DNA from 3 places in the Eisenbergiella sp. OF01-20 genome. Region 1 is predicted to be linked to each of the others. Evidence: predicted binding sites of a transcription regulator. Region 1 holds the regulator's gene; each other region holds the start of a gene.
The links. The regulator HrcA, encoded in region 1, represses chaperone genes, less so after heat shock. The targets are predictions, from matches to a motif close to TGTTAGCACTCNNNNNNNNNGAGTGCTAACA.
Positions count from the first base shown of each region.

Region 2: a site for HrcA is predicted at 7,873-7,903, ahead of DXA36_RS17345 (Hsp20/alpha crystallin family protein). Genes of this name have one in related genera too.
Region 3: a site for HrcA is predicted at 6,977-7,007, ahead of DXA36_RS19275 (Hsp20/alpha crystallin family protein). Genes of this name have one in related genera too.

Region 1 is NZ_QUES01000002.1:363,817-373,892, reverse strand. It holds gene DXA36_RS05220 (pyridoxal phosphate-dependent aminotransferase) at 1-514, shown strand, start outside; gene DXA36_RS05215 (patatin-like phospholipase family protein) at 518-1,384, shown strand; gene DXA36_RS05210 (undecaprenyl-diphosphate phosphatase) at 1,397-2,230, shown strand; gene DXA36_RS05205 (hypothetical protein) at 2,363-2,776, opposite strand; gene DXA36_RS05195 (Na/Pi cotransporter family protein) at 3,313-5,004, shown strand; gene DXA36_RS05190 (response regulator transcription factor) at 5,090-5,806, shown strand; gene DXA36_RS05185 (sensor histidine kinase) at 5,809-7,221, shown strand; gene DXA36_RS05180 (DUF6465 family protein) at 7,325-7,861, shown strand; gene hrcA (heat-inducible transcriptional repressor HrcA) at 8,232-9,266, shown strand; gene grpE (nucleotide exchange factor GrpE) at 9,337-10,056, shown strand.
Region 2 is NZ_QUES01000015.1:2,337-12,412, reverse strand. It holds gene DXA36_RS17380 (RNA polymerase sigma factor) at 1-470, opposite strand, end outside; gene DXA36_RS17375 (YjjG family noncanonical pyrimidine nucleotidase) at 731-1,411, shown strand; gene DXA36_RS17370 (LysR family transcriptional regulator) at 1,394-2,290, opposite strand; gene DXA36_RS17365 (ABC transporter ATP-binding protein) at 2,535-4,313, shown strand; gene DXA36_RS17360 (ABC transporter ATP-binding protein) at 4,316-6,085, shown strand; gene DXA36_RS17355 (HD domain-containing protein) at 6,138-6,908, shown strand; gene DXA36_RS17350 (GNAT family N-acetyltransferase) at 7,078-7,584, opposite strand; gene DXA36_RS17345 (Hsp20/alpha crystallin family protein) at 8,168-8,587, shown strand; gene DXA36_RS17340 (Hsp20/alpha crystallin family protein) at 8,640-9,131, shown strand; gene DXA36_RS17335 (pentapeptide repeat-containing protein) at 9,490-10,076, shown strand, end outside.
Region 3 is NZ_QUES01000018.1:4,930-15,005, reverse strand. It holds gene DXA36_RS19295 (sensor histidine kinase) at 1-1,615, shown strand, start outside; gene DXA36_RS19290 (response regulator transcription factor) at 1,647-3,185, shown strand; gene DXA36_RS19285 (glycoside hydrolase family 31 protein) at 3,210-5,567, shown strand; gene trpS (tryptophan--tRNA ligase) at 5,673-6,767, opposite strand; gene DXA36_RS19275 (Hsp20/alpha crystallin family protein) at 7,092-7,520, shown strand; gene DXA36_RS19270 (zinc ribbon domain-containing protein) at 7,876-8,727, shown strand; gene DXA36_RS19265 (zinc-ribbon domain-containing protein) at 8,742-9,353, shown strand; gene DXA36_RS19260 (HAD family hydrolase) at 9,417-10,049, opposite strand; gene DXA36_RS19255 (glycerophosphodiester phosphodiesterase family protein) at 10,049-10,076, opposite strand, start outside.

The DNA of each region.
Region 1 (10,076 bases):
CTATGTATCCCGTTATTACACCAATACCATTTCCTGTTATTCCTTTTCCAAATCCCTGTCTCTTCCGGGGGAACGGATTGGTTATGTGGCGGTGAACCCTGCCTGCCCGGATGCGGAAACCATAGTAAATATGTGCGGCCAGATATCCAGGGGAATCGGCCATAACTGTCCGCCCTCCATCATCCAGCTGGCGGTGGCGGAGGTTCTGGATAAGACGGCGGATCTGACCGTTTATGAAACCAACCGGAACCTGCTGTATGACTGTCTGACTAATCTGGGCTTTACCTGTGTGAAACCAGGCGGGACCTTCTACATATTCCCCAAAGCACTGGAAGAGGATGCCGGGATTTTTTGTAAAAAGGCCCTGAAATATGATTTGGTTCTGGTACCCGGTGATACCTTTGGCTGTCCCGGCTATTTCCGGATGGCCTACTGCATTGACACGGAAAAGGTGGAGCGATCCCTGCCGGCCCTGCGAAGATTTGTGAAGGAAGAGTACGGACAACGGAGGTAGAGTATGTATCAGGCCGGATTGGTTTTGGAAGGCGGCGGAATGAAAGGCGTTTATACCGCCGGTGTCCTGGATTTTTTCCTGGACAAAAAAATAGAATTCTCCAATTGCTATGGGGTATCGGCAGGAGCCTGCCACCTGTGCAGCTATCTGTCGGGCCAGCGGGGCCGGGCATATGCCATCAGCGTGGATTATCTGAAGGATAAACATTATTGCAGTGCATATAATGTATTGACAACAGGGGATTTGTTTGGGGTAAAGATGTGCTATGACGATATCCCCAACCGTCTGAACCCCTATGACTATGAAGCCTTCAACCGGTATCCGGGAAAAGCCTATGCGGTGGTGACCAATATCGAAACGGGGCAGCCGGAATACCTGCGTCTGAAGGAAATGTACCGGGATATCCTTGCGGTGAGGGCGTCCGCTTCCCTGCCCCTGGTTTCCAGAAATGTGAAAATCGGAGAAAAACGTTATCTGGACGGCGGCCTATCGGACAGTGTCCCTATCATGCATTCTATTGTGGACGGCAACCGGAAAAACGTGGTGGTGCTCACCAAAGAGGAGGGATACCGGAGAAAACCATCCTCCCATCTGGGGCTGGTGAAGCTGCGCTATGCCAGGTACCCGAAAATCTATGAGCTGATGGCGAACAGGCATATTGCCTATAACAATATGCTGGATTATCTGGATGCCCAGACGGCCAACGGGCAGGCCTTTGTGATACGTCCCCGGAAAGCCAGCGGGATTGGGCGGATAGAAAAAGACAGGGAAAAGCTGCGCCTGCTGTATGAAGAAGGCTACCAGGATGCTAGGGATTGCTACGAGGATCTGCTGCACTATCTGGAACCGGGAACGGAAAGTAAAAAATAATGGAGAATAGGTATGATTGAAATTTTAAAATCGATTTTGTTCGGTATTGTGGAAGGAATTACGGAATGGCTGCCTATCAGCAGCACCGGCCACATGATTCTTCTCAATGAGTTTGTGACACTGGAGGTATCCCCGGAATTCTGGGAGGTATTTCTCGTGGTCATCCAGCTGGGTGCTATTATGGCTGTGGTGGTTTTGTTCTGGAATAAGATTTTCCCCTTTGATCTGGGTAAGAACCGGAAAAAGGGTATTATAAAAACCGATATTTTTGTGATGTGGTTCAAGGTACTGGTGGCCTGTATCCCCGCCATGATTTACGGCGTCCTCCTGGATGATATTGTGGAGCCTTATTTGTATAATGCGACTACAGTAGCTATCATGCTGATCTTATTCGGTGTCGCTTTTATCCTGATAGAAAACTGGAACAAAGGGAAAAAGCCCAGAATCAACAGCCTGGCCGCCCTTACCTACAGGGACGCCCTGATTATCGGCCTTTTCCAGCTGATTGCTGCGGTATTCCCCGGAACCTCCCGCTCGGGGGCCACAATTGTGGGGGCGCTGCTGATAGGGGTCAGCAGGGTGGTATCTGCGGAGTTCACTTTTTTCCTGGCAATCCCCGTCATGTTCGGCGCCAGCCTTTTGAAGCTGGTAAAGTTTGGCTTCGGGTTTACCATGACGGAAGCCTCTCTGCTGATCATCGGTATGGTGGTGGCCTTCGTGGTTTCCATGGGAGTGATTTCCTTCCTGATGGGTTATATCAAAAAGCATGACTTCAAGATATTCGGCTGGTACCGGATTGTGCTGGGAATTATCGTGCTTGCCTATTTTTATCTGCTTGCCGCATAAGTGCCGGAAGGGAAACTTGCGGACAGCGGGCAGGGAACCATTTGGCAGATGCGGAGTTTGAGTGACATAAAAATAGGAAGAAGGCGGCTGCTAACCTTCTTCCTATTTTTATGTTCCGGGGCAGCGCATACCTTATCCCTGCTCTCTCTTGTGAAGCAGTTCATTAATTTCCTCCGCCCGCATAGCCTGCCGTTTCCTGAAGTAAGTGAATATGGAAATATCCACAAGCAGAAAAACGGCGGTATAGGTTGCCAACTGCCTGATCGTCAGGGAATCCCAATAAAAAACACGGCAAAAGACAAGAGTGGACAGATAAAGGAGGAGGGATTCCGTAAGGCAGTAATGGCTCCATTTCCTGAATTCGATTCTGCAGACAGCGGCATCGATCAGCTGGCAGAGGATCAGCCAGAGAAAAAGATACAGCACCGAAGCGGTATATCCGTCCAGGCCGCGGCTGTATAATACCTGCAGCGCCGAGTTGGCAATTGTGATGAGGGTAAAACAGATACATATAGAAGGAATACGTACAGAAAGCAGTTTATTCATAACATTTCTCCTTTTAGTTTCTCTTTCAAAGGTTCGATATAATTACGCGTGATGATCAGCTTTTCCCCGTTCCGGAGCGCAGCCGGAAGTAATCTGCCCCGGGCACAGAGAGGCTGTGAACGATAACAGGACCCTTTCTAACTTTAAATAACAAATTAAAATGATATTTTACATAGATTTTACATAACCTAAGCGTGTACTTTACACACGCCTGATAAAATAAAGAAGGACAATGAGAAAGTATGAATTTTTGTAACTGTTCAGCAGATCAGCGCATTTACTGCGCTGACCGTAAGAAAGTGATTCAGGAGTGCAAAAATCCATCGCCGAAGGCGATTTAAGATGGATTTTTGCAGAGTAACTGTGAGGGTACTGAACAGTTATGATTTTTTTCTCCATTGTAAAACCCATGTAACTGCCAGAGTTACAACCAATGAAAAATAAATACCGCCCCGAAGCGGAATGAGGGAGAAGTCAGGATTTCGATTGCGTGAAAAGACAGCGATATCCGTTGACGAGGGCAGAGGAGAGTTGGAATGTCTATTAATGATGTAGGAATGTTGTTTTCATTCATCGGCGGCCTTGGCATGTTCCTTTACGGAATGAATATCATGGCTGACGGCCTTCAGAAATCAGCCGGGGGCAAGATGCAGAAGCTGATGGGATTTCTGACCAAGAACAGGCTGATGGCCATCCTTGTAGGAGCCGGAGTAACTGCGATTATTCAGAGCTCTTCCGCCACAACGGTCATGGTGGTAGGGTTTGTTAATGCCGGCATGCTGGAACTGGCACAGGCTGTGGGCGTGATTATGGGGGCCAACATCGGTACCACCATAACGGCCTGGATTGTTTCCATGAGCGAATGGGGCAGTATTATGAAGCCCGAGTTCTTTGCCCCTCTGTTATTGGGAATCGGTGCATTTCTGGTCCTTTTTACCAAGAGTGAAAAAAAGAAAAAAGTCGGGGAAATCCTCGTCGGCTTCAGTATTCTCTTTATCGGCTTGTCTTTCATGTCCGACGCCATCAAACCCTACCGGGATGCACCTGTCTTTGCGGACGCCTTTGCCGTGCTGGGTAAAAATCCTGTGCTTGCGATCCTGGCAGGCGCTGTGGTTACGGCTATCATTCAAAGCTCATCCGCTTCGGTGGGAATTCTCCAGACACTGGCCCTCAACGGGGTAGTGAACTGGCAGTCCGCCGTGTTTATCACGCTGGGCCAGAATATAGGAACCTGCGTAACCGCCCTGATATCCAGCGCGGGAGCCGGGAAAAATGCAAAAAGAGCCTCTATTATCCATCTGCTTTTCAATGTGATAGGAGCGGTCATTTTCGGAATTATCATGTTTATCCTCTTCCGGTTTAATCCGGTATGGGGTTCGTCAACCATAAACAGTGTGGAAATTTCCATATTCCATACCGTATTCAACGTACTCAACACCCTTATGCTCGTCCCTTTTGCGGATAAGCTCGTGAAGCTTTCTACCTATATAATAAGGGAGGACAAGTCCGAGGAACAGCCCGAGATCAGTGCATCCGGTGAAATGCGCAGACATCTGGACGAACGTATCCTGGGAAATCCCGCTTTTGCCATGGACGCTGTACTGGGGGAAGTGAATGTCATGGGACAGTCCACCCTGCTAAACCTGAAAAAATCCCTGGAGGGTATTGAAACGGGAAATAAGGAAACCATACGCTCCGTTTTTCAGAATGAAAAGATCATAAATGAAATGGAAAAGATTCTTACCGCGTTTCTGGTTCGGGTGGACAATCTTTCCCTTACCGAGGAACAGCATCAGGTGATCAAAAACCTGTTTTATACGGTAAGCGACCTGGAAAGGGTGGGCGACCATGCGGAAAACATCGCCGAACTGGCCGACAACATGCGCAAGGATGATGTTACCTTTTCCAAGAAAGGCTTCAAGGATTTGAAGCTTATAGCGGAGGAAACTATTCTCGCCCTGGAAAGCGCGCTGAAAGCAAGAGAACTTTCCAGTGCCAGCGATGCACTCCAGGAAGCCGATTACGAAAGGAATGTTGACAAGCTGGAGGATGAACTCCGGGAAAAGCATATCCAGCGTCTGTCCAAAGGAAAATGCGTCCCGGAAAGCGGCGTGGTATTCCTCGACCTGATCAGCAACCTGGAGAGGATAGCCGACCATGCTACCAATATAGCCGGTTATGTGGTGAGTGAATCCGGGAAAGCCCTTCCTGCTTTAGATGAAGAGTGATATACTGATAGCGTAAGCCGGTATGGGGCAGAAAGAACCCGGGATAGCGCCGAGAGTGCTTTTGCAGAAGAATGGAGAGGTAAGCATGCAGAAAATATTTGTTATTGAAGATGATGAGAATATCCGGAATCTTGTGAAAATTGCATTGGAAGGCTATGGCTATCAGGTCCTGTCTTTTGAAACGGCTGAGGAAGCCCTGGAGCTGGCGGGGAAGGAAAAACCGGATCTGGCGGTTTTTGACCTGATGCTTCCGGGGATGGACGGGCTTTCGGCCATCCGGCTTATCCGCGGCAGGGAGGATGAGATTAAGAATATCCCGATCATTGTCCTCACGGCTAAGGATAAGGAATACGATAAAGTGGTGGGCCTCGACGGGGGCGCAGATGATTATATAACGAAACCCTTCGGCGTGCTGGAACTGGCGGCCCGGATCCGTTCCCTTCTGCGGCGCGCGGCGGAACAGCAGCCTGTGCATGAAACGGGCAAGATTAAGATGGGCGGCCTGTCGGTGGATCCGGCGGCCCGGGAAGTGGTTATGAACGGGGATCCGGTTTCCCTTACTTATAAAGAATATGAACTGCTGATGTATCTCATTGATAACCGGGCCAGAGTGGTGGAACGGGATGAACTGCTGAATAAGCTGTGGGATTATTCCGCAGATATTGAAACAAGGACGCTGGACATTCATATCAGGACCCTGCGGCAGAAGCTGGGTGAGGAAGGAAGCAAATACATCAAAACAATCCGCAGCGTGGGATATCGGTTTGTGATTCCCCAGGAGAATGAAAATAAGGAAAATTAAACATGAAACGAGCAATTTTACTCCGGTTCGTAGCGATACTCATGCTGGCCCTTGCGGTCAGCAGTGTTTTTTCCTACTATTTTATAGGAAAGAACATGCTGAAAAACAACAGGGAGTCCATGATTAATACGATCCATGTGGTGGATTATTCCCTGGATTATGAAGGCGATCTGCAGGAGCAGCTCAGCAGTCTGCATAAAGCCACCATGGACGAGGAATCCCGGATTACGATTATCAGCGAAGACGGGACAGTGGTGGCGGATAATGAAATAGAACAGGTGGGAAAACTGGAAAATCATCTGGAACGGGAAGAGGTGAAGGAAGCCCTGGCAACCGGATCCGGCTTCGCAGCCAGGAATTCCGAGAGCCTGGGGCGCAGCCTGCTCTATGTGGCGGTGCATTCCGTAAAAGGCCCCTATGTGATCCGGATGTCGGTACCGTATACGAATATGCTGGATTATATGATTCTGATTTTTCCGCTCCTGCTTCTGGGTACCGGGATTGCTTTTGCCATGAGCGTTGTAATTGCCATACGGTTTACCAATACCATTACCACCCCCCTGAATGAAATTTCCAGGGAAATGGTGAAGGTGCGGGGAGAAAACCCCAGCTTTACCTTCCGGCAGTATAAATATAAGGAATTAAATGTGATATCCCAGACTACAATGAAAATGGCGGCGGAGATCCGCGAGCATATGGATCAGCTGGAAAAGGAAAAACGCATCCGCCAGGAATTTTTCAGCAACGCTTCCCATGAACTGAAAACACCCATTACCTCCGTCAAAGGATATGCGGAGCTGCTGGATCAGGGATTTGTGAAGGATGAGGCTACAAAAAAAGATTTTATTGCCCGTATCCTGAAGGAAACGGACAATATGACCAACCTTATCAACGATATCCTCATGATATCCCGCCTGGAAGCAAAGGAGGCCGAGGTGACCTATTCCATGGTGCGTATCGCCCCTCTGCTGACGGAAATCTTTGAATCTGCGGAACCTATTGCTGCGGAATATCAGGTTGCGCTTCATAAAGAATGCGAACCCCTCATCATAGAAGCCAGCGCCAAACAGCTGCGGGAGCTGATAATGAACCTGGTGAGCAACGGTATCAAATACAATCACCCCGGCGGAAACGTATGGGTGGAGATTTCTTCGGAGGGGAGCGACATGTGCATCCGCGTGAAGGATGACGGCTGCGGTATCAGCAAAGAGGATCAGGAGCGTATTTTCGAACGCTTTTACCGGGTGGATAAGGGACGCAGCAAAAAGATGGGCGGAACCGGCCTGGGGCTATCCATTGTGAAGCATATTGTGGAGTTCTACGGAGGCCATATCGGGCTGGCGAGCACTCCGGGAAAGGGTAGCTGCTTTACCGTAACAATTCCTTTTTCAGCGGAAAATAAGGCGAAAAGTTGACAACTGCGCGTCTTTGCGGTAAACTGAATTCTATATTCAGGTATATTACTGCTTTGTGTGTTGTGCTTGGACGAAGTACCTGGGTCTAAAGGAGGAGAAAATTATGGCAGAAATGAAGAAAAACGAAGCGAAGGAAACTGTGAAACCCGTTGAGAAAATTACTGCGAAAGCTGATGCACTGAAAATCGAAACCAAAGAGCCTGAAAAAACACCAGCAGTAAAAGCCGCTGTAAAAGAACCCGCAGAAAAGAAGGCACCTGCCAAAAAGGAGCCTGTTAAAAAAGAAACCGTAAAGAAAGCGCCTGTGAAGAAGGCACCTGCCAAAAAAACGGCTGAAAAGCCTGCAGCAGAAAAGACTGCCGCCGCCGCGAAACCTGCCGCCAAAAAAGCGCCTGTTAAGAAAGCGGCAGCTAAAACAGAGACGATGGAAACTATCGCATCCAAGGAAGTTGTTACCGTACAGTTTGCCGGTAAATCCTATTCCACAGAGGATCTTGTCAAGATCGCAAAGGATGTTTGGAAATATGATTTGGGCAGGGAGGAAGCTGATTTCAGGGAAGTTGAGCTTTATGTAAAACCGGAAGAAAGCAGTGTATACTATGTGATTAATGGGGATGTGACAGGAAGTTTTGCTATCTGACAGAAACCCGCAGGCCTGCAATAAAAATACATAGTTAGATTTCATGTAACTGTTCCGTACCTTCACAGTTACGAATTCATACAACTACACGTCATTTATACGCCGTATCCCCTGAAAGGCGGATTCCGATTCCGGTTTATCCAGCTTTTCAGTTTCACAGGGATACGGCGTTTCTTTTGCCGGAAGGAAGGCTGCTGCTGAACCGGAGGGCCTTTGTTTTCATCCGTTTTTCTTAAGATTCTTCACAATTTTTTCATTAATTTATTTCTAAAAACGAGTTGACAACGTATAGGAGAAGTGATAATGTATGTTCAGAAGGTGTTAGCACTCCTGAAGGTTGAGTGCTAACAACCCGAAATGAGGTGAGGTAATGCAGCACGAACTGGATGAACGCAAAATGAAAATTCTGCAGGCAATCATCCGTAACTATCTGGAGACAGGAGAACCGGTAGGGAGCAGGACGATTTCCAAATACACGGATTTGAACTTAAGTTCAGCCACGATTCGTAATGAGATGGCAGACCTGGAAGAACAGGGATACATCCTCCAGCCCCACACCTCCGCAGGCCGGATTCCTTCCGATAAAGGCTACCGGCTTTATGTTGACAGCATGCTGGCAGAAAAGGATCGGGAAGTGACGGAATTAAGAGAGCTTCTCGTGGAGAAAGAAGATAAGATGGACCATCTTCTCCGGCAGGTTGCAAAGGTTCTCGCAGTGAATACCAACTATGCGGCAATGATTTCATCGCCGCTTTATCATGGGAATAAGCTTAAGTTCATCCAGTTATCCAAGGTGGATGAACACCAGGTATTGGCGGTTATCGTGGTGGAAGGCAATATGATTAAGAACACCATGCTCCATGTGGACGAAGCGCCCGACCAGGAAACCATATTAAAATTAAATATCCTGCTGAATACCCACCTGAACGGGAAGAGCCTGGATGAGATTAATCTGGCGATGATAGCCAACCTGAAGCAGCAGGCAGGCATTCACAGCGATATGGTGGGCGAAATCATCGATGCGGTGGCGGAAGCCATACAGGCGGATGAGGATCTGGAGATTTATACGAGCGGCACCAATAATATCCTGAAATATCCGGAGCTTGCGGATAAGGAACTGGCAGGACAGCTTATTACCACTTTTGAAGAAAAACAGGCATTAAACCAAATCGTTCAGGAAACACTGGCTGATGAGAACAGTACGGGCATTCAGGTATATATCGGTAACGAAACACCGGTACAGACAATGAAGGACTGCAGCATAGTAACAGCCACCTACGAGCTGGGCGAAGGAATGAAAGGAACCGTCGGCATCATCGGGCCCAAACGTATGGATTACGACAAGGTTGTGGGAATCCTGAAGAATCTGATGACACAGCTGGATACGTTATATAAGAAAAAATAGATAACTGTGAACTACCGGACAGTTACAAAAATAGAAAGTGTCAGATACACAGAATGGAGTGAAGCAGAAGATGGAAAATAAAGATAACCGGAACCTGGAGGAAGAGATGGATACTGCTTCTGAGGCGAAGGCAGGAGAAGAAACAGCACAGGGGGCTTGCAAAACAGCGGATGCCGATCCGGCTGCGGACGCGGATAACGGCGTGGATTCTGCCGGAGAATGTGAAGCATGCAGCAGTGAGGAAGCGGACGGAGGGGAAGAAAGTTCCCCGGAAGATGATTCCGCACAGGATGACAGCCCGGCAGCTGAAAAAGAAGGCTTTTTTAAGAAAAAGAAAAAAGATAAAAAGGAAGAAGCTTTTAAGGCCAAAATTGATGAACTGGAAGACAGGGTAAAACGTCAGATGGCCGAATTTGAGAATTTCCGTAAGCGTACGGATAAAGAAAAGTCAGCAATGTTCGAAACCGGAGCAAAAAGCGTGATTGAAAAAATCCTCCCGGTGGTCGACAACTTTGAAAGAGGTTTGGCGGCCGTACCCGAAGATGAGAAGGGATCCGCTTTCGTGGAAGGTATGAACAAGGTATATAAACAGCTGATGACCGAACTGGATAATATGGGGGTTAAGCCCATTGAAGCGGCCGGTCAGGAATTCGACCCTAATTTCCATAATGCGGTCATGCATGTGGAGGATGAGGCGTACGGTGAGAATATTGTGGCCGAGGAATTCCAGAAGGGTTATACCTATCACGATACTGTGGTAAGACACAGTATGGTTAAAGTGGCAAATTAAGTATTTCAGGCACTGCCTGA
Region 2 (10,076 bases), on a different contig from region 1:
AATAAGCGGCTTTTTATGGTGCCCGGCGGCTTTTTGACCGTTTGGGCTATCTGCTCCACCGGCAGTTCAAACAGATAGTAGAGTATCAGCGGTATCCGGAATTTTTCGGGCATTCCCTCAATGATTTCATTCGTCTGCCTGATGAGTTCCTGCCGGAATACTTGTTCTTCCACATTTATATCCGAATACAATTCCTTCCCGCTTTCCTCATCCAGATGATTACAGGGGGCAATTGCGGCACGCCGGGCATTTTTCCGCTGGTCGCTTTTCCACAGATTGTGTGCGACGGAGAAGAATAACGCTTTCGGATTCTGTGCCCAGTCGAGCTTTATATCGCTCTCTAATGCTTTCAGAAAGGTCTGCTGATATAAATCCTCCGCGTTTGCCTTATCCATACATAGCTTAATGCAGAATCGATAGATTTCCGTGCCAAACTCGTCAATACACTTTTCTAATTCTTTTGCTTCCAAATCCTCACCTCCCGTACCCTCTTACTCTATATTCGTCATGACTTTCATCCGGGTTCATTTTGGGGGAACAAAATTTTTATCATGCGGTTACTGCTGCAGGTTATACGGAATCCATCGCTTTCTGTTTGCGGGCCGGAGGGCAGTCCCGGCTTTTACGTATCGTTTCGCTGCGTATCGTTTTAGGGAGAGCCATGTGTTTGCGTTGCGTAATTGCAGGGAATAAGATAGAATAAAAGTATAATACCCATGAGGAGAAATATATGGAATATACAACATTACTATTGGATATGGACGGAACCTTTCTGGATTTCGGGGCGGCGGAAAAGTCCGCTTTTTACCGCGCTATGGAAAAGAACGGCTATGAAGCCGGGGAAGATACCTATCAGCTGTATTCCCGGATAAACCATGGCCTGTGGGAGGCCTTTGAACGGGGGGAAATTGATAAGCAGACCCTGCTTTTTACCCGGTTTTCCAGGCTGTTTGCGCATTTGGGAATTGAAGGGGACGGCGTTTCCTTTGAAAAGGAATACCAGCTTCTTCTGGGGGAAGGGCATGAGCTGATGGAAAATGCCCGGGAGGTTCTGGAATACCTTTATTCCAAATATGACCTTTATGTGGTGACCAACGGGGTGGAGGCCACCCAGCGCAGCCGGTTAAGGCTTTCCGGTATCGAGCGCTATATGAAGGATATTTTTGTGTCCGAGGCGGTTGGTTTTCAGAAACCGCAGATGGAATTTTTCGAGTATTGCTTTGCCCATATTGACGGATTTGAGAAAGACAGGGCAATGATAATCGGCGACTCCCTTACCTCCGATATCCAGGGGGGCAACAATGCGGGGATCGCATGCTGCTGGTTTAACCCGGCAGGGAAGGAACGGCCCCTGGGGCTGCGGATTGACAAAGAAATAGAACGTCTTGCACAGTTAACACAATTCCTGTAAACAGGTGACAAATCTTCTGGCGATAGCGGACAAATATGCATTTTTGTTATGAACGACGGAAATGCTGGTAAAAAGCCCGCTGTCGCTTATTTCATATACTTTTGTCCGCGGATTGCGCAGGAGGGGACGGGAAGACGCGGGGACGATTCCCACGCCCAGGCCGGCGTCCGCCCAGTTGACGGAGGTTCTTGCGTCATCGTTTATGCAGAAGCAGGAGAGGGAAAGCCCTTCCCTGGCAAAGGCCTCCCGGAGAGGGGCTTCCCATCGGCGGTAGATAATCAGCGGAAGACGGCTCACGGCTTCCAGGGAAATGGTGCCATCGGGAGAGGAAGGGTCTTTGCCGGAAAGAATATCCGAAAAGTACATTCCGCTTCCCACGGCAAGCATAGGTTCCTCACAGAGCGTGGTGCAGGAAAAGCCCTCCCCGTGAAAGGGCGTGCGGATGATGGCAAGTTCGATCAGATTGGAACGCAGCTGCTCCAGAAGCTGGTAGGTATTTGCTTCGAACAGCTCAAAACGGATGGCCGGGAAATCTTTATGGAAGGCGGCAACCCATTCGGGCAGCAGGCTGCAGCCAACCGAGGATACCACACCCAGCCGCAGCGCGCCGGTCAGTCCGTTGCGGTAATCCAGCAGTTCTTTCCGGGTCACCTCAGACAGCTCCAGCATGGTGACAGCCCTTTCATAGAGAAGCTGCCCGGCTTCCGTAAGCTGGATTTTCCGTGAGCCACGCTGAAACAGTACACAGCCGAATTCTTCTTCCAGAAGCTTCATCTGGGTACTGAGCGGAGGCTGGGACAGGTTCAGTTTTCTTGCGGCGCCGGAGATGGTGCCTTCTTTTACAACGGTAGTAAAGTAGGAGAGTTGTTTTAAATCCATATGTTCCTTTCTGAGGGGGAGGCCGGCACGGACTCACGAAGCTGGGGGTATGCGGGGCAGGAGCGGAGTTACAAGTTATAGAGAAATTAGGTATATGAAAAAAGTATGGATTGTATATAAATATAATAATTTTCATATATTTATTTTTATGATACGATATACGGAGTAATTTGGCAATGGAATAATACCGGATTGTGTGAGAGACTGCAGAGGAGCATGCTGCGGGAGATGAAGGAGTGAGGGTTTGAAAAAGTTACTGGTTTATTTGAAGGATTATAAGAAAGAGACGGTCCTGGCGCCGCTTTTTAAGCTGTTGGAGGCGTCTTTTGAGCTGTTGGTGCCGTTGGTTATGGCGGCTATTATTGATACCGGTATCGGTAATGGGGACAGGGGCTATATCGGGAAGATGTGTTTTGTGATGATTATGCTGGGAGTTATCGGGCTGGTGTGTTCGATAACGGCTCAGTTTTTTGCTGCGAAAGCGGCGGTGGGATTTGCAGCCAAAATGAAGCATGCGTTGTTTGCGCATATCCAGAGCTTCTCTTTTTCGGAAATGGATACGATCGGTACGTCCACATTGATTACACGGATGACCAGCGATTCGAACCAGGTGCAGAACGGGGTGAATATGGTGCTGCGTCTGTTCCTTCGTTCGCCTTTTATTGTGTTCGGGGCGATGGTTATGGCTTTTACAATAGATGTTAAGGCGGCCCTTATTTTTGTGGTAACGATACCGGCGCTTTCTGTGGTGGTTTTCGGGATTATGATGCTGACCATGCCTCTTTACAAAAAGGTGCAGGGAGGGCTGGATAAGGTTCTGGGGATCACGCGGGAAAACCTGACCGGTGTGCGTGTGCTGAGGGCATTTAATAAGGAAGAGAGCGAAATCAGCCGGTTTGAAGAGTGCAATGACGCGCTGACCGGGATGCAGAAGCATGTGGGAAAAATTTCGGCACTGATGAATCCGATTACGTATATTATTATTAACGGGGCGATTATCGCTTTGATCTGGACCGGGGCATGGCGTGTGGAAGGGGGCGCGATCACGCAGGGGGCGGTGGTGGCCCTGGTAAATTATATGTCTCAGATACTGGTAGAGCTTATTAAGCTGGCGAATCTGATTATTACCATTACCAAAGCGATTGCCTGCGGAAACCGGATCCAGAGTATTTTTGAGATACAGTCCAGTATGCCGGATCCGGGGCAGGCAGCGGGAGCGGTACGGAAAGAAAAAGGGGATTCCAGAGGAAACGGAAAGAAAACAGTGGGATCCGGGAGAGAAGAGATACCGGTGGTTGTATTTGATAAGGTAGGGCTTACTTATAAAAATGCAGGTGCGGAATCCCTGACGGATATTGATTTCAGGGTATATAAGGGACAGACCATCGGCGTTATCGGGGGTACGGGATCCGGAAAGTCCTCCCTGGTGAACCTGATTCCCCGTTTTTATGATGCGACCAGAGGACGGGTTCTGGTGTGCGGGAAAAACGTGAAGGATTATCCGCTGGAGGAGCTGCGGCGTAAAGTGGGAGTTGTCCTGCAGAAGGCAGTATTATTTAAAGGGACAATCCGGGAAAACCTGCTTTGGGGAAAAGAGGATGCGACGGATGAGGAGATTTACCGTGCGCTGGATATTTCCCAGGCGAGGGAATTCGTGGATACCAAAGAAGGCGGTCTTGATGCACCGGTGTCCCAGGGAGGGAAAAACCTTTCCGGCGGACAGAAGCAGCGCCTGACCATTGCCAGGGCATTGGTCAGAATGCCGGAAATCCTGATTCTGGATGACAGTGCATCCGCGCTGGACTTTGCCACGGATGCCAGACTGCGCAAGGCAATTAAGGAGATGAAGGACGGGCCTACGGTGTTTCTTGTTTCCCAAAGGGCATCCTCCATCCGTTATGCGGATCAGATTATCGTTATGGACGACGGGGAAATGGCCGGTATCGGCACACATGAGGAGCTTCTTGCGGACTGTCCGGCTTATCAGGAAATCTATTATTCCCAGTTTGAAAAGGAGGCGTAAGAATGGCAAAGGGAAAAGAAAAAATATCCTCGCAGAAGGAAACGTTCGTCAAAGTTCTGCGGTATCTGAAGCCTTACTGGTTTTATCTGGGAGTATCCCTGGTGCTGGCCGCAGTGAGTGTGGCTCTGACCCTGTATGTGCCCAAGCTTACGGGCCGGGCCATTGATCATATCATCGCACAGGGCCGGGTGGATTTTCCTGCGATAGCTGCTGTTTTAAAGCAGATTGCCATAGCGATAGCCTTTACCGGCCTGGCGCAGTGGATCATGAATATCTGCAACAATAAAATGACCTATCATATTGTGAGGGATATCCGGAACGAGGCTTTCCGGAAAATAGAAATCCTTCCTTTAAAGTATATTGACAGCCATTCCTATGGCGAAATCGTAAGCCGCGTAATTGCGGATGTGGATCAGTTTGCAGATGGTCTGCTCATGGGCTTTACCCAGCTTTTTACCGGAGTTATGACCATCGTGGGAACGATTCTTTTTATGCTGGCTACCAATGTGGGAATCACGTTTGTGGTGGTGCTGATTACGCCCCTGTCCCTTTTTGTGGCGGCCTTTATAGCCAAACGGACCTTTACCATGTTCCGGCTGCAGTCGGAAACCAGAGGGGAACAGACGGCGCTGATTGATGAAATGATCGGAAACCAGAGCACTGTGCAGGCGTTCAGCCATGAAGAGAAAGCGATGGAGCAGTTTGACGAAATCAATAGCCGGCTGGAAACGTGCTCCCTGAAAGCTATTTTTTATTCCTCTATCACCAATCCGGCCACCCGTTTCGTGAACAATGTGGTGTATACGGGAGTGGGCCTGACAGGCGCCCTGCTTGCGGTGGGGGGACGGCTCAGCGTCGGGGATTTATCCTGTCTGTTAAGCTACGCGAACCAGTACACCAAGCCTTTTAATGAAATATCCGGTGTGGTGACCGAACTGCAGAACGCCCTGGCCTGTGCCGGACGGATTTTTGATTTGATCGAAGAGCAGCCGCAGGTACCGGAAAAGGCGGATGCGGCAGTTCTTCAGGGAAGCAATGCCTTCCGGGGGGATGTGGATATCTCCCATGTGTATTTTTCTTATACGCCGCAGCAGAAGCTGATTGAGGATTTTAATTTGACGGTGAAGCCGGGCCAGAGGGTGGCAATCGTAGGTCCCACCGGCTGCGGAAAAACGACCATGATCAATCTGCTGATGCGTTTTTATGATGTGGACAGCGGCGCCATACGGATCGACGGCACCGATATCCGGGATATGACAAGAAGCAGCCTTCGCACCGGCTTCGGCATGGTGCTTCAGGATACCTGGCTAAAGGCAGGGACCATCCGGGATAATATTACCATGGGAAAACCGGATGCCACGGAGGAGGAAATCGTGGCGGCTGCAAAAGCTTCCCACGCCCACAGCTTTATCAAGCGTCTTTCGGAAGGATATGATACGGTGATTTCCGAGGATGGGGGAAGCCTCTCCCAGGGACAGAAGCAGCTGCTGTGTATTACACGGGTTATGCTTTGCCTGCCGCCTATGCTGATCCTGGATGAAGCAACCTCTTCCATCGATACGAGGACGGAAATGAAAATCCAGGAAGCCTTTGCCCGTCTGATGGAAGGAAGGACCAGCTTTATTGTGGCCCACCGGCTTTCCACAATCCGGGAGGCGGATGTGATTCTGGTGATGAAGGAAGGGAAAGTGATCGAACAGGGACGGCATGAAGAGCTGCTGAGGGCCGAAGGATTTTATGCACAGCTTTATAACAGCCAGTTTGCGGTGTAAACACTGGGTATTGTTGCGCAAAACGTAAGCAGTGCTGATAAAGGGAAAAAGGATGAAAATAGACAGAAGGAAAGCGGAGGCCGTTTTCCGTGAATATGTGAGCCATTATAATGCCGGGGAAGAAAAGGTGCGTCTGAAAATAGAGCATACCTTCCGGGTTGCCGGACTTTGCCGGCAGATAGCCGAATCCCTCGGGATGGAAGAGGAAGAACAGGATCTGGCCTGGTTTACCGGGCTGCTGCACGATGTGGGCCGCTTTGAACAGCTGAAAAATTATGGGACTTTTATCGATGCCGATTCCATTGATCATGCCGAATATGGGGCACAGATTCTTTTTGAACAGGGAAAAATCAGGGAGTATACCGGGGAGGAGTCGGAGGATACACTGCTTTGGAATGCGGTCCGCTATCACAGCGCCTACCGGATCCCTGCCATGCCGGAGGAACGGACGGAGCGCTTCTGCCATATCCTGCGGGATGCGGATAAGATTGATATTCTGAAAGTGAATGTGGATTTCCCGCCGGAAGAGATTTATAATGTATCTTCCCGGGAGCTCAGAAGCTGTACGGTATCGGAAGCGGTGATGGCGGCCTTTTATGAAGAGCATGCCATACTGCGCAGTCTGAAAAAAACGGCGGTGGATCATCTGGTGGGCCACATTTCCCTTGTATATGAGCTGCAATTCCCGGAAAGCCGGCGTATCGTAAACCGGCAGGGATACCTTCCCAGACTGATGGCTTTCGAGTCACAAAATCCGGTGACGAAAGATCAGTTCAGGAAGATACGGGAATATATGGAGAACTACCTGGAACGGAAAGGATAGTATCGCCCGGTTCCCCAACCTTTATATGCCATATCCGTAACGGTTCAGTCCCTACCCGGCTTCTGCCAAAATCCATCCGAAACCGCCTTCGGCTATGGCTTTTGGCACTCCTGAATCACTTCCTTACGGCCTCGGTCTGCGCAGTGAAGGCGCAGACCTGACTGCATTGTTACCGAAATTCTTCTGCATAAGACACGGCCCCGCTGATCGGCCCGGCCTGTTCCTGAAGAGGGATTGCCATGAAGTTGGCCTCGGGCATTCCGTCAGGAATTTGGATCCCGAATTGTGCGGCAGGAAGGTAGCCTGAACGGGGATAATAGGTTTCGCTTCCCAGAACAAGGGAATACCGGTAGCCCATTTCCCGGGCGATCCGGTGCCCTTCCCGAATCAGGGCGGTTCCGACTCCCTGTCTCTGGAATTTCGGGGATACGGATAAAGGGGCAAGCACCAATACGATATCCTGGCCCACCTTTGCTTCCGTGAAAAGGATATGGCCGGCAAGCCTGCCGCCGGACTCCGCAACAAGGGAAAGCTCCGGCACAAAAGCGGCGCTTTTACGCAGGGCCGCAACCAGATCCTGCTCCGTGCCGTCACGGTGTTCTGCGGCGGCAAATGCTGATTTTATAAGCTGATATACCTCGTCATAGTCTTTTGGGGTTTCCTGTCTGATATTCATTTCTGTCTCCTGTTTGAGTGGTTTTGCTGTGGTTATGGCACAAAAAGGTGCCGGAACGGTACATCGCATATAACAGTATCATATAATTTTCTGAAGGGAATATCCATATTTATTTTATCATAGATACAAAGAACCGTATCCGGCCGCCTGCGCGGTGATTTGATTGGCCGGATGCAGTGGTTCTGACAAGTCTGAACCGCTGCAAAGAAACAATACGGACATGGGAGCGGCCTGTTTTTTTATGGGATTGCATCCCTTTCTTTTTGTTTCACACTTTTTTTATAATTTGTTTAGCACTCGGCTCTTGACTCTGCTGATAATGCGTGTTATATTACATATAGAACAAAGGGAAAGGCATAGAACCAAAGATACAAAAAGCAGGATGCATCGAAAGATGACAATCCCTTTTTATACCGAAGCAGAGTCAGTACCCGCGTTCCGAACTTGTAAACGAAACCATATTATTTCCGCGGGCAGCGAGCCAGGCAGCCATGCTTTCATGGATATTTGGCGACTGCCGCGAGAACCGGATACCCAGCAGCCTGCTGCGGGATATTCGACTTACGAAAAGGAGCGATTGATTATGTTGATGCCTAGTATTTTTGGAGAAAATTTATTGGATGACTGGATGAGATTCCCGTTTGGAGGCTACAGTGAAAACAGCCTGATGAAAACCGATATCAGAGAAAGCGACGGAAGCTATGAAATGGATATCGATATGCCCGGCTTTCAAAAAGAAGATATCAAAGCGGAGCTGAAGGAGGGGTACCTTACCATCAGCGCATCTACGAAGAAAAATAACGATGAGAAGGATGAAAACGGAAAATATATCAGGAGAGAGCGTTACATGGGCTCCTGCAGCAGAAGCTTTTACGTGGGCAGTGATGTAAAACAGGAGGATATTAAAGCAAAATTTGAAAATGGTATCCTGAAGCTGACCGTACCCAGGCAAGAAGCGCTGCCGAAGACGGAAGAAAATAAATGCATTGCCATTGAGGGATAATATCTGGTAACGGCGGACGAATTGCATATGGAAAAGAATGGAGGAATGACATATGTTGATGCCCAGCATATTTGGTGAAAACTTATTTGATGATTTTATGGATTTCCCGTTCGATGATAAATGGGAAAAAAAGAGGAACAAGGAGTTCTTCGGCAGGAAAAACCCGCTTTATGGCAAAAATGCGTCCCGCCTTATGAAAACGGATGTCCGTGAAACGGACACAACCTATGAGCTGGTGGTGGATCTGCCCGGTTTTAAGAAAGAGGAAATCCGGGTGGAACTGGAGGAAGGTTATCAGGGCTGTCCCGGCTGCCTTACCATCCATGCGGAAAAGACCCTGGACAAGGACGAAGGAAAGACCGGAAAATATATCCGCAAAGAACGTTATGAAGGATCCTGCAGCCGTACCTTCTATGTAGGGGAAAACGTGGAACGCGGACAGATTAAAGCAAGCTTCAGGCATGGTATCCTGAAGCTTACGATACCCAAAGCAGAAGAAAAGAAGACGGTGGAAGAGCACAATTATATCGCCATTGACGGCTGACGGAAAAAGGCGGCCGGTAAGAGGAGCGGCTGCTTTTCCTGGTACAGACATAGTCCTCCGATATAGGGCGTCCCGGCAAAGCGGCAGCTTTGGACGGGACGCCTTTTGGGTGCAGATAAAAAAGTTTGGCGTCACCCGCCCCAGTTTCCCTGTGCGGGTGACGCCAAACTTTTTTATCTGCACCCTTATTCTATTTGCGTACTTCCACTTTCCCCCATACTGTGATAGACTTAACAGTTAGAGAAATCAGAGACCCCGCCGCAGGCAGCGGGGCCTTGTACTTGACACGCTGGGAACACAGCAGAGCAAGTTCGCGGGAAGGTGCCTGTACACAAGAAAACAGGAACGGGGAATCGGTATGGAAGCAAAACGGATAAAAACAGCACCGCCGGTGCTTTCCGCCTCGCTGCGGGATGTGGAGGAAGGCCTGGCCTGTCTGCAGGAAGCGCGCCGGGAGGATATGCTGGTGGAACAATGCCGCATAAAAGGTCTGATGGCGGAAGAAGAAGATTTTTATAAAATCAATCTGGAGGGTGTGGTGCTTGAAAACTGTACTTTTCTCCACTGCAACTTTGAAAAAGCAAGTTTTATTGATGTGCAGTTTAAAAACTGCGATTTCTCCAACAGTATTCTGGATGACTGCTATTTTAACCGATGTGAATTCCTCTGTGTGAAGGGCGTGGGCACCGATTTCCATGAAAGTCTTTTTAAGGAGACAAGATGGGAGGAATGCGGCCTGTCCTTTGCCAATTTCAGCGGGACAAGATGGGAAGCCGCAAGCCTGTCAGCATGCGATATGCAGGAAAGCTATCTGGCGGACTGCCGCTTTAAAAAGGTGGACTGGCAGGCAATGAACCTGAAGCGGGCCAGTTTTTTCCACACATCCCTGAAGGGAATGGATCTGCGGGGAAATGAGGTGGAAGGCATTATCGTATCGGAAGAAAA
Region 3 (10,076 bases), on a different contig from region 1:
GGGAAGCCTGTTTAACCTTCATTATCAGGATCAGAGGATGTGCAACATTATCAACCACCGGAAAAGCCAGTATGATGAAGTGACACGGTTCCAGAACACCACTTATGTGGAAGGGACCATCAACCACGTGGTTTCCAACAGCAAATACATAAAACGCTGCTGCATCTTCTCTGCGAACGGGGATGTATACAGCAATATCAGCTCCGTGTTCCAGGACTATAAGGATTACATATGGGAAATCGTGGACAGCGGAAAGATCGGGCACAGTATTTATTATACGGATCCGTCGGTCTGGAGCATCGGCCAGGTGGATTACAAGGTCGTGACCGCTGTAAAAGTATTGTACAGCTATAACGGGACCTCTCCTCTGGCCTATGTAACCCTGGACATCAGCTATGCGGAGCTGGATCGTCTGCTCAATTCCACAGATAACCCCGCAGGCACCCTGCTGTTTTATGAGGATATGCAGATTTACAATAACGGGAAGGGCGGCCTGTACGGAGAACAGCTTACACAAGTGCAGGAAAAAGCAAAGCAGATGGTAGAGGAAGGACGGGAACAGGATATCCTGCGCATCGGCGGGCTGGATTACCTGATGACTGCCATACGCAGCGAGAGTTCGGGCTGGACAGTGGTGCGCTTCATTGCCGAAAAGGAAGCCCTCCGCTCCATATCGGAACGCAAAGTCAGGGATATCACCATCCTGCTTGTTACGGCGGCTGTGGTTTTTATGATCTACTATTACCGGGTTAACCAGCTGATGGATCCATTGACCAAAATGGATGAAGTGATACGGCATAATAAAGGAACCTCCCTCGCAAAGGTATATTTATCGAAGGAGGAGGAATGGCTGCTGGGAAATAATGAAATACGGAATGTGATACAGAATTATAACAGCATGGCGGATCGGATTAATGAATATGCGGAAAAAACACTTCTTTATGAGATCGATCAGAAGGAAGCCCAAATCAAAATGCTGACCTACCAGATCAATCCCCATTTTCTTTATAATACGCTGAATACCATAAGCGCTATCGCAGAAATAGAAAACATGGACAATATCGTAGAAATTACGGACAGCATATCCAATATATTCCGGTATAACCTGAAAGGGGATTCCATTGTCACGCTCCGGGAGGAAATCGATCACGTAAAGGATTATGTACAGATACAGAAATACCGGTTCCCGGATCAGTTTGAGATGATTTATGAAATCCCGGAAGAGATTTATTCCTTTAAGGTCATGAAATTCATCCTCCAGCCCCTTGTGGAGAACAGCATATCCCATGGGCTGTTCGGCACCGCGGAAAAAGGGCGCGTGACGATCAGCGCCTCGCTGGAAGGAGAGGAGGACATGCTCCTGACTGTCACGGATAACGGTGTCGGAATCAATAAAAAAAAGCTGGAGGACATGAATCAGAAGTTGTTCGAATACCGGGTGAATATGAATGCCGGTCAGGATTTCGGAGGAGACGGAATCGGTATTATGAACGTAAATGCCCGCGTATCCGGCTATTATGGCAAAATCTACGGAATCACCCTGTACAGCGAATATGGCCGGTGGACCCGGGCGGTACTGCGGATAAAAGCATTGCGGGACACAAAGCCCGGGTAATCGTTCAGACAGGACGGGTAGGAGAAACGATATGAAAATATTGATTGCCGAGGATGAATATTACGCCAGGCAGAGGCTGATAAAGATTGTCAGGGAATGTAATATGGAGGTGGAGCTGGCAGCCGCTGTGGAAAACGGCAGGGCGGCGGTGGATTTTCTGGAACAGAACACGGATGTGGATGTGGTTCTGACAGATATTATTATGCCGAAGCAAAACGGCCTGGAGCTTGCAGAATATATTCATATGAATATGCCTTATATCCAGGTGGTAATCGTATCCGGCTATGAGGAATTTGATTATGCCAGAAAAGCTATGGAATACGAAGTCAGGCAATACCTGATAAAACCCGTGAAAAAAGAACAGCTGTTAAACGTGTTACGGCAGCTGGAGGAAAAACAGGAAAGCTTCCGCAGAGAGGTGGAGGCCGGTGTCCAGGAACGGCTGAAGAAACTGCCGAATGGATATACCTCTTCCAAACAGGTGCTCACAAATGAGGAGCTGATGAAGCTCCATATGCCCGGAGTGTCGTGGCTGCCCGACGATGTGTCCTGCAGGATATTTGTCCTGCAGTTGGAACGGCCCATGAATGACAAAGACGCCGGCTTTCTGGGCAAAATCTGCAGCCAGAAGCTGGGAAGCAGGCTGGCGGGGAACTTTTTCTGCCAGCAGAACGATGAATATATGGCGGTCGCTGCAGAGGAGGGAAGCCTGCTAAAGGATCTGGAAGGCATCCTGAATTACTGCCGTGTCCAGCTTCAGACCGGGGTGGTGATGGGAACAAGCCGCCCTTTTTCCGGATGTGTCAATAGGTACGACGCCTATAAAGAATGCCTGTATGCCATTAATATCCGGCTTCTGAAGGGCTGGAACCGGATTTTCGAATATCAGCTTCCCCACGGCGGGAATACCTATTTCCTTTCCCAGGATGAAAATGCGCTCGCCGGCTCCCTTCAGCTTTCCGACAGCGGGAAAGCGGCGGCCCTGGTTCACGGGCTGCTTACTAAACCGGATTTGCTGGAAAGCGGAGACGTGAATGCCTATTATGACATGATTTTGAATATTCTGCGGAGCGTTAACCGGTACTACCGTTCCCTGTATAAGGAAAACGAAGCCATGGACTGCAAGGTGGAAATCATGTTTTCCCGCAGGTATGATCTATATAATTTCAAGCACCCCGGCGAGCTGGAAGAATATCTCATGGATATTATCCGGGAAATCTGTGATCAGGGACAGAATTCCCTCAAAAACGGGGGAAATGCCATAATACGCGACATCCTCCATTATGTGGAGCAGAATTACCAGTACGATCTTTCTTTGCAGGAGCTTGCCGAAAAAAAGTATTTTATGAATCCTTCCTACCTGAGCCGGCTGTTTAAAGGCGCTGTGGGGCAGACCTTTTCCCGGTATGTAATCGAACTCAGGATCAAGAAGGCCAGGGAGCTGCTGGAGGATAAAAGTATGAAAATAAATGAAGTTGCCGCGCAGGTGGGGTACAATAATACATCTCATTTTATCCAGTCCTTTAAGAAACTGTGCGGCTGCACGCCGGAGGAATACCGGAATCAATAGAAAAAAGTAGGGGAGGGTTATCTGATGAACAAGAAAACAGAAGTAAGCTATAATCCACAGCTGGGATATCTGAAAACCATATTCAGCCACAATTTCGATTTCCTGACAGGAGTCCTGGGATATACGGACAGGGGAGACGGCGTGGTAATAGAAGCAGGGACATACCGGAATAAAAAAGCCGCAGTGCTTATACAGCCTTTGAGTCCGTCGTCCTACCGTTTCCGGATGTATCCGGAAGGAAAGGAGCCGGATTTTACAAACGAAGTTTTTTCTTTGGAAAAGACAGTGTCCTACCAGGTGGCGGAAGAGAAAGAAACGCTGTCCATACATACTGCCAGGCTGGAAATCCGGATAAGAAAGATACCCTGGGAAGTGAGTACCTACCTGGACGGCAGGCTGCTGACAAAGGAACAGAACCGGGATTCCAACGTGGATAATATGTGCAAATACCTTCCTTTGGGGTTTGACCGGGATGACGAGGGCAGGGTGATCCGGGTCAGGGAGAGTATGTATATGTATGCCGGTGAGGCATTTTACGGCTTCGGTGAGAAATTTACCGAATTTAATAAGAGAGGACAAAAAATCCAATGCTGGCAGAAGGATGCATTGAGCACCAATACCGGGGATTCCTACAAAAACCATCCGTATTTCATGAGCAGCAGAGGGTATTCTATCCTGGTGAACAGCTTTACCAGAATGACCTTTGACATGGGATGCGGCTCCAATGTTACCTATGGGGTGGAGGTGGAGGACAGCTATCTGGATTATATACTGTTTGCCAACCGGGATTATAAGGATCTGCTGGCAGATTATGTGCATATGACAGGCAGTATTCCCATGATACCAAGATGGGCGTTTGGCCTCTGGATGTCAAAATGTGTCTATAAGGATCAGGAAGAAGTGTACCAGGTGATTGCCAAGGCTGAGGAAGAAGGCGTCTCCATAGATGTGATGAATCTGGACGCATGGCAGAAGCAGGAGGACAGCGGGGCATGGGTATGGGATACGCAGCGTTTCCCGGATCCGGAGGAGATGATACGGGTTCTCCGGGAACACAAAATACACCTCTGCCTGTGGATATATCCTTATATTGGAGAAACATCCGTGTATTTCCGGATGGCGGCGGAAAAAGGCTGGCTGGTGAAGGACGGGATCGGGGATCCCTTGACCTTTTGTGCTACCGCAGGCGCCCGGAGGAAGGTGGGATGCTTTGATTTCACCAATCCGGATTTTCTGGAATGGTATGTCCCCAGGGTAAAAGAAGTGATTGCAATGGGAATCGGCGCGGTAAAAACGGATTTTTCCGAAGCGGTCCCCGAAAATGGGGTTTATTATGACGGGTCAAACGGTATACAGGGGCACAATAAGCTGACTTACCTGTATGCAAAAACCATATACGAGGCCATGAGGGAGGTAAAGGCGCCTCTGGGTGAGCGGCCCATGCTCTGGGGCAGGAGCGGTTATGCAGGAAGCCATACGATTCCGGCAGCCTGGGCAGGAGATTCCTCCACACATCGGAATAACCATGCCTGCATCCTTCAGGGCGGCCTCAGTCTTGCCCTGAGCGGTGTTGCTTACTGGGGCTTTGATATGGGCGGCTTTTATAATACCGACCATGAAGGCTATGAATGTATGCCGGAAGAGGAAGAATATATCCGTTCCACACAATTTGGTTTCTTTTCACCCCTGAGCAGATGCCATGGAAAGACACCCAGGGAACCCTGGAATTTCGCGCCGGAAACAAAGAATATATTTTCATATTATAACCAGCTCCGCCACAGGCTGATGCCGTATCTGTATTCTGCCGCATGGCAGGCATCCCTGGAATCCGTTCCGATGATGCGTCCGCTGCTCATGGAATTCCAGGAGGATCGCAATCTCCGCAATATAGGTTCCGAATATATGCTGGGGGACAGCCTTCTGGTAGCGCCGGTATTTGATCAGGATGATTTTGCCCTGTATCTGCCGGAAGGGACATGGGCGGATTTCTTCACCGGTCGCCTGGCGGAGGGCGGAAGATGGATATCCCTGAAGCCGGCCATGGATCAGATTCCCGTATATATCCGGCCCAATACCATAGTGCCCATGCGTTCTGCCCAAGGCGGCGGCGATCCGGAAGAACCCTTTACCGATCTGACCATCTGTATGAACCTGAAAGATCGCCTTTCCTGCGTCTGCTATGACGACAACGGCAAAAACCATTTTACGGCGGAATGGAAAAACGGGGAACTGGCAATCACCACGGGACTGCCTGTGAAGCAGATACTCCTTTATGGGACGGGACAGCTTACGGAAGTAACCTGTAACGGGATGTCCTGTTCCTGGGAAAGAAGGGATGCATATACGTATAGCATAGGGCCGGTTACCTGTTTACCAGGGTAACGATCCAGGCGCTGGCCTTCTGGCCGATCCGATTAACAGCTGCAATATAAGCATAAAAAGAGGGAACCCGGGGCAGCCGGAATTCCCTCTTTACAGTGACGGTAGTTATTCCCTTCCGGCGGCAAAGCGTTCGGCCTGCTCCCGTATCAGGGCATTGTCTTCGAAATAATTAATTTTCATAGCCCTCTTAACATGAGAGAGGGTGTTGGCAGCTTCCGCTTCCGCGATTTCACTGCCTTTCTTCAGGATATTATAGATTTCGGGAATATCCTTTTCAAATTCTTTCCTCCGCTTCCGGATGGGTTCCAGCTCTTCCTGCATAACGTTGTTCAGGAATTTTTTAACCTTTACATCACCAAGGCCGCCTCTTGCATAATGATCTTCCATTTCCTGAATGTTTTTGTATTCGGGAAGATAACGGGCGAACTGATCCTCGTTGGAGAATGCTTCCAGATAAATAAATACCGGATTCCCTTCCACTTTTCCCGGATCCTGGACGCGCAGGTGACCCGGATCGGTAAACATGGACATGATTTTCTGACGTACCTCTTCTTCACTGTCGGATAAATAAATACAATTATTTAAGGATTTGCTCATTTTGGCTTTGCCGTCGATTCCGGGCAGACGCATGCAAACCTTATTATCAGGCAGAAGGATATTCGGATCCGTAAGGGTTTCGCCATAAATGGAGTTGAATTTATGGACAATTTCCTTGGTCTGTTCAATCATGGGAGCCTGATCCTCGCCTACCGGGACGGTGGTGGCATTAAAAGCCGTGATGTCCGCCGCCTGGCTGATAGGATAGGTAAAAAAGCCTACAGGTATGCTTGTTTCAAAGTTGCGCATCTGGATTTCCGATTTCACCGTGGGGTTTCGCTGCAGCCTGGAGACCGTAACCAGGTTCATATAGTAGAAAGAAAGCTCACACAGTTCCGGAATCTGGGACTGGATAAACAGCGTGGACTTTTCCGGATCCAGCCCGCATGCCAGATAGTCAAGCGCTACCTCTATGATATTCTGACGCACCTTTTCCGGATTATCCGCATTATCAGTGAGTGCCTGGGCATCTGCAATCATAATAAATATTTTATCGTATTCTCCGGAGTTCTGCAGCTCCACCCTGCGTTTCAGGGAACCCACATAATGGCCCACGTGAAGCCTTCCGGTAGGGCGGTCGCCCGTCAAGATAACTTTACTCATAATCAATCTCCTGTCGCATAACCAATATATTTTACTGCGTTCTATTTTACTCGTATTCCGGGGTATATGTCCAGCAAATCCGTTCATTTTTATAAAAACAATTTCTATAGGGGTGACAGTTCCGGCGATGATAGCCGAAGATAGCTGGGAGTGATCGGAAAAGGGATACCGCACCATTAAAAAAGGAGTTCATAATTTTTTTATAATTTAATTAGCACTCACCTCTTGACAGTGCTAACAACTAGTGTTATAAATGTTATAGAACAACAAAGGAGCGGCAGATAAGCCGCAGATTTCAATATAATAATGCAGGAGGAATAAACTATGTTAATCAGAAATAATTTTTTCAATGACTTTTTTGGAGATATGTTTGATGACCCGTTTTTCAACAGAGGCTATGCGCCCCAGACACAGCTGATGAAAACGGATATCCGTGAAAAAGACGGCCAGTACCTTCTGGAAATTGAGGTTCCCGGTTTTACCAAGGACGATGTGAAGGCAGAACTGAAGGAAGGCTACCTTACTATTACCGCAGACAGGAAAGAACCTGTTGAGAACGCGGAAGACAGAACCAAATACGTAAGGAAAGAAAGATACTACGGAACCATGAAGAGAACCTTCTATTTGGGAGAGGATATTACAGAGAATGAAATCCATGCGGCATTCAAAGATGGTATCCTGCGGATCATGATCGATAAGCCGCAGCCTAAGAAAATTGAAGAAGAAAAGACAATTATACCTATCGAGGGATGAAAATAATTTTTTTGTAAGCCGTTATATTCTAATATTGCCGGTAAGAAATCGGTTTTATATAGAGGGTAAAAACGTTGTAGGGATTGATTTCATCCCTGACTTTCAATAGAATCTGAGAGCCTATAACAGTATCATATAGAAATGTTACTGTTATAGGCTCTTTTTAATTTATAGAACAGTACGTCTCATATAAATAAAAACCTTCCGAAAGTATAATGTGGCAGCATAAAAGCCAGATAAATTCCTACTTTTACTATGCTTTTGTTTGATTGACTTTGTATAATGAAGACGTTATAATACAATTAAAAGTTGTTATTATTATACAAAATGATGCTTATGAAGGGTGGAGGGAATTATGGCAATCATAAAGTGTCCGGAATGTGGACAAGACATATCTGACAAGGCGATGAAATGTATTCATTGTGGGAAAATATTCAATGAGGAACTGAAGAAAAAAGAGCTAAAATGTACGGAGTGCGGTGAGGTATTATCCGAAACAGACAAGGTGTGTAAAAATTGCGGATGTCCGATTGAAAAAAATGCGGAAGCCGGTGAAATGAAACCACAACAGGTGGAAGTGGCCGGAATTAAGATGGAACAAAGGACCAAGAAAATTATTATAGGTATTATTATTGCACTGGTGTTTTGCATAGGTGGAGGAGCCACCTATAAAGTATACTCAGATAAAAAGGCGGAGAAAGAATACCGGGAATCCTATAATGCTTACATAGATGATCTAAAAAAAGCCCAGTCTCTCATGCTCAACGGAGGAGGGGATGCCGAAACAATAATTAACCTCACATTAAATGTTTGGAGCAATACCATTTATAAAGAACGAGATAGTGAAACAGATAAATATACAATAAGTAATCAAGGTTCCGGCATTTTCTATGATGATTTTAATGAATCACTGGGTCATTTATATGCTGATTCCTCAACACAGTCTGTCCTTTCAAAGATAGAAGCTAATCAGGTGTCGGTAAAAGAAATTATGAAAAAATTACAGATGCCGCCGGAAGGCCTTGATAAATGTTATGATACGATTTCCGATTTATATGAAGCTTATAAATCACTTACAGATATGGCAATAAGTCCGTCTGGGAATTATAACAGTTTCAGCTCCAAAAAAAGTGATACGGTATCGGATTTTATGTCCGCGTATGATAAACTGGACAGCCAGCTGCCCGAAAAAATAAATAAGAAATAAAGGAGAATTCAATTATGGCTCTTATTCAATGTCCGGAATGTGGGGCAGATATCAGTGACAAAGCAACAGAGTGCCCGAAATGCGGCTGCCCTGTGGAATCGTCTGCTAAAACAGGAACAACTAAGAAAAAAGTATTTTCCACAAAAGTAATGATTCTGATCCTTGCATTTCTTTTTATCGTTGTAGCAGGCATTGGGATATATAAACTTATTAACAGACCCGATAATAGCGGCCTTTATAATGGTTTTAATTGGGGAATGACTTATGATGAAGTTATAAAAAAGTTGCCAGAGGAATCAATAGTTACCCAAAAGCAGGATTCAATTACCACTATGATCCTAGATTATGAAGAAAAAGAAGGTATTGATGCCCTAACTTCCTATAATATTGGTGAAGGTTTGTTAAAATCAATAACATTATATATTACAAATGGAGAGGACAGCTCTTACACGGATGAATCTCTGATTGATGAATATACACAGCATTTGGATGAGTTATATGGCAAACATGAGGAAGAACTGATCTCTTCCGTATGGATAACAGAAAAAAGCAGAATAGAATTATCCTATTTATTGGATGGTCTTTTTGCACTTAAGTACGAGGATATAACCAGGATGGAAGAATAGTTAGCAAATAAAGGGGGAACTATAAAAAATGTTCTCCCCTTATAGATGTTTTAAATTGTTGTGTCAGAATTTTTTAAGAAGATCCAGGATATTCTTTGGTTTAAAAAGCCTGTAATCCGCCGTGATTTCTTCGGGGTTTTTACACCCCCACAGAGCCAGTGCCCGCGGAACGCCGGCCCCTTTGGCACACTCCATATCATAGATGCTGTCCCCGATATACACGGCCTGTTCAGGAAGGATTCCTGCCCTTTCCAGATAAAAAAGCATGGGAGCCGGATTGGGTTTATGCTCTGTTGTATCCGTGGAGGTTACAGTGATGGAAAAATAATCTGCCAGCCCCAGCCGGATCATATCATAATCATATTCCTCCTGGTTTTTTGAGGTTATTACACCTAGTGAAATCCCATTTTCCCTCAATTGATCCAGAACCTTCCTGATATCCGGATATACGGTAACATCCCCGCCGTGTTTACAATAATAGGCATCCCACCGCTTGAGTACTGCTGTCAGATCGCCCTCGATCCCCAGTTGCTTAAGTGTGTGAGGACCGGGAATACCCAGACAGAAATAAAGTTGTTCCGGTTCGTAAGCAATGCCCTGAATCTCCATGAGCAGTTCCTGAAGCCCCTTTATTATTGCTTTTTCTGTATTAATCAAGGTTCCGTCGATATCAAAGATAAAATGACGTTTTTCCATCAGGCCTCTCCTTCCGGTATAAAGTTC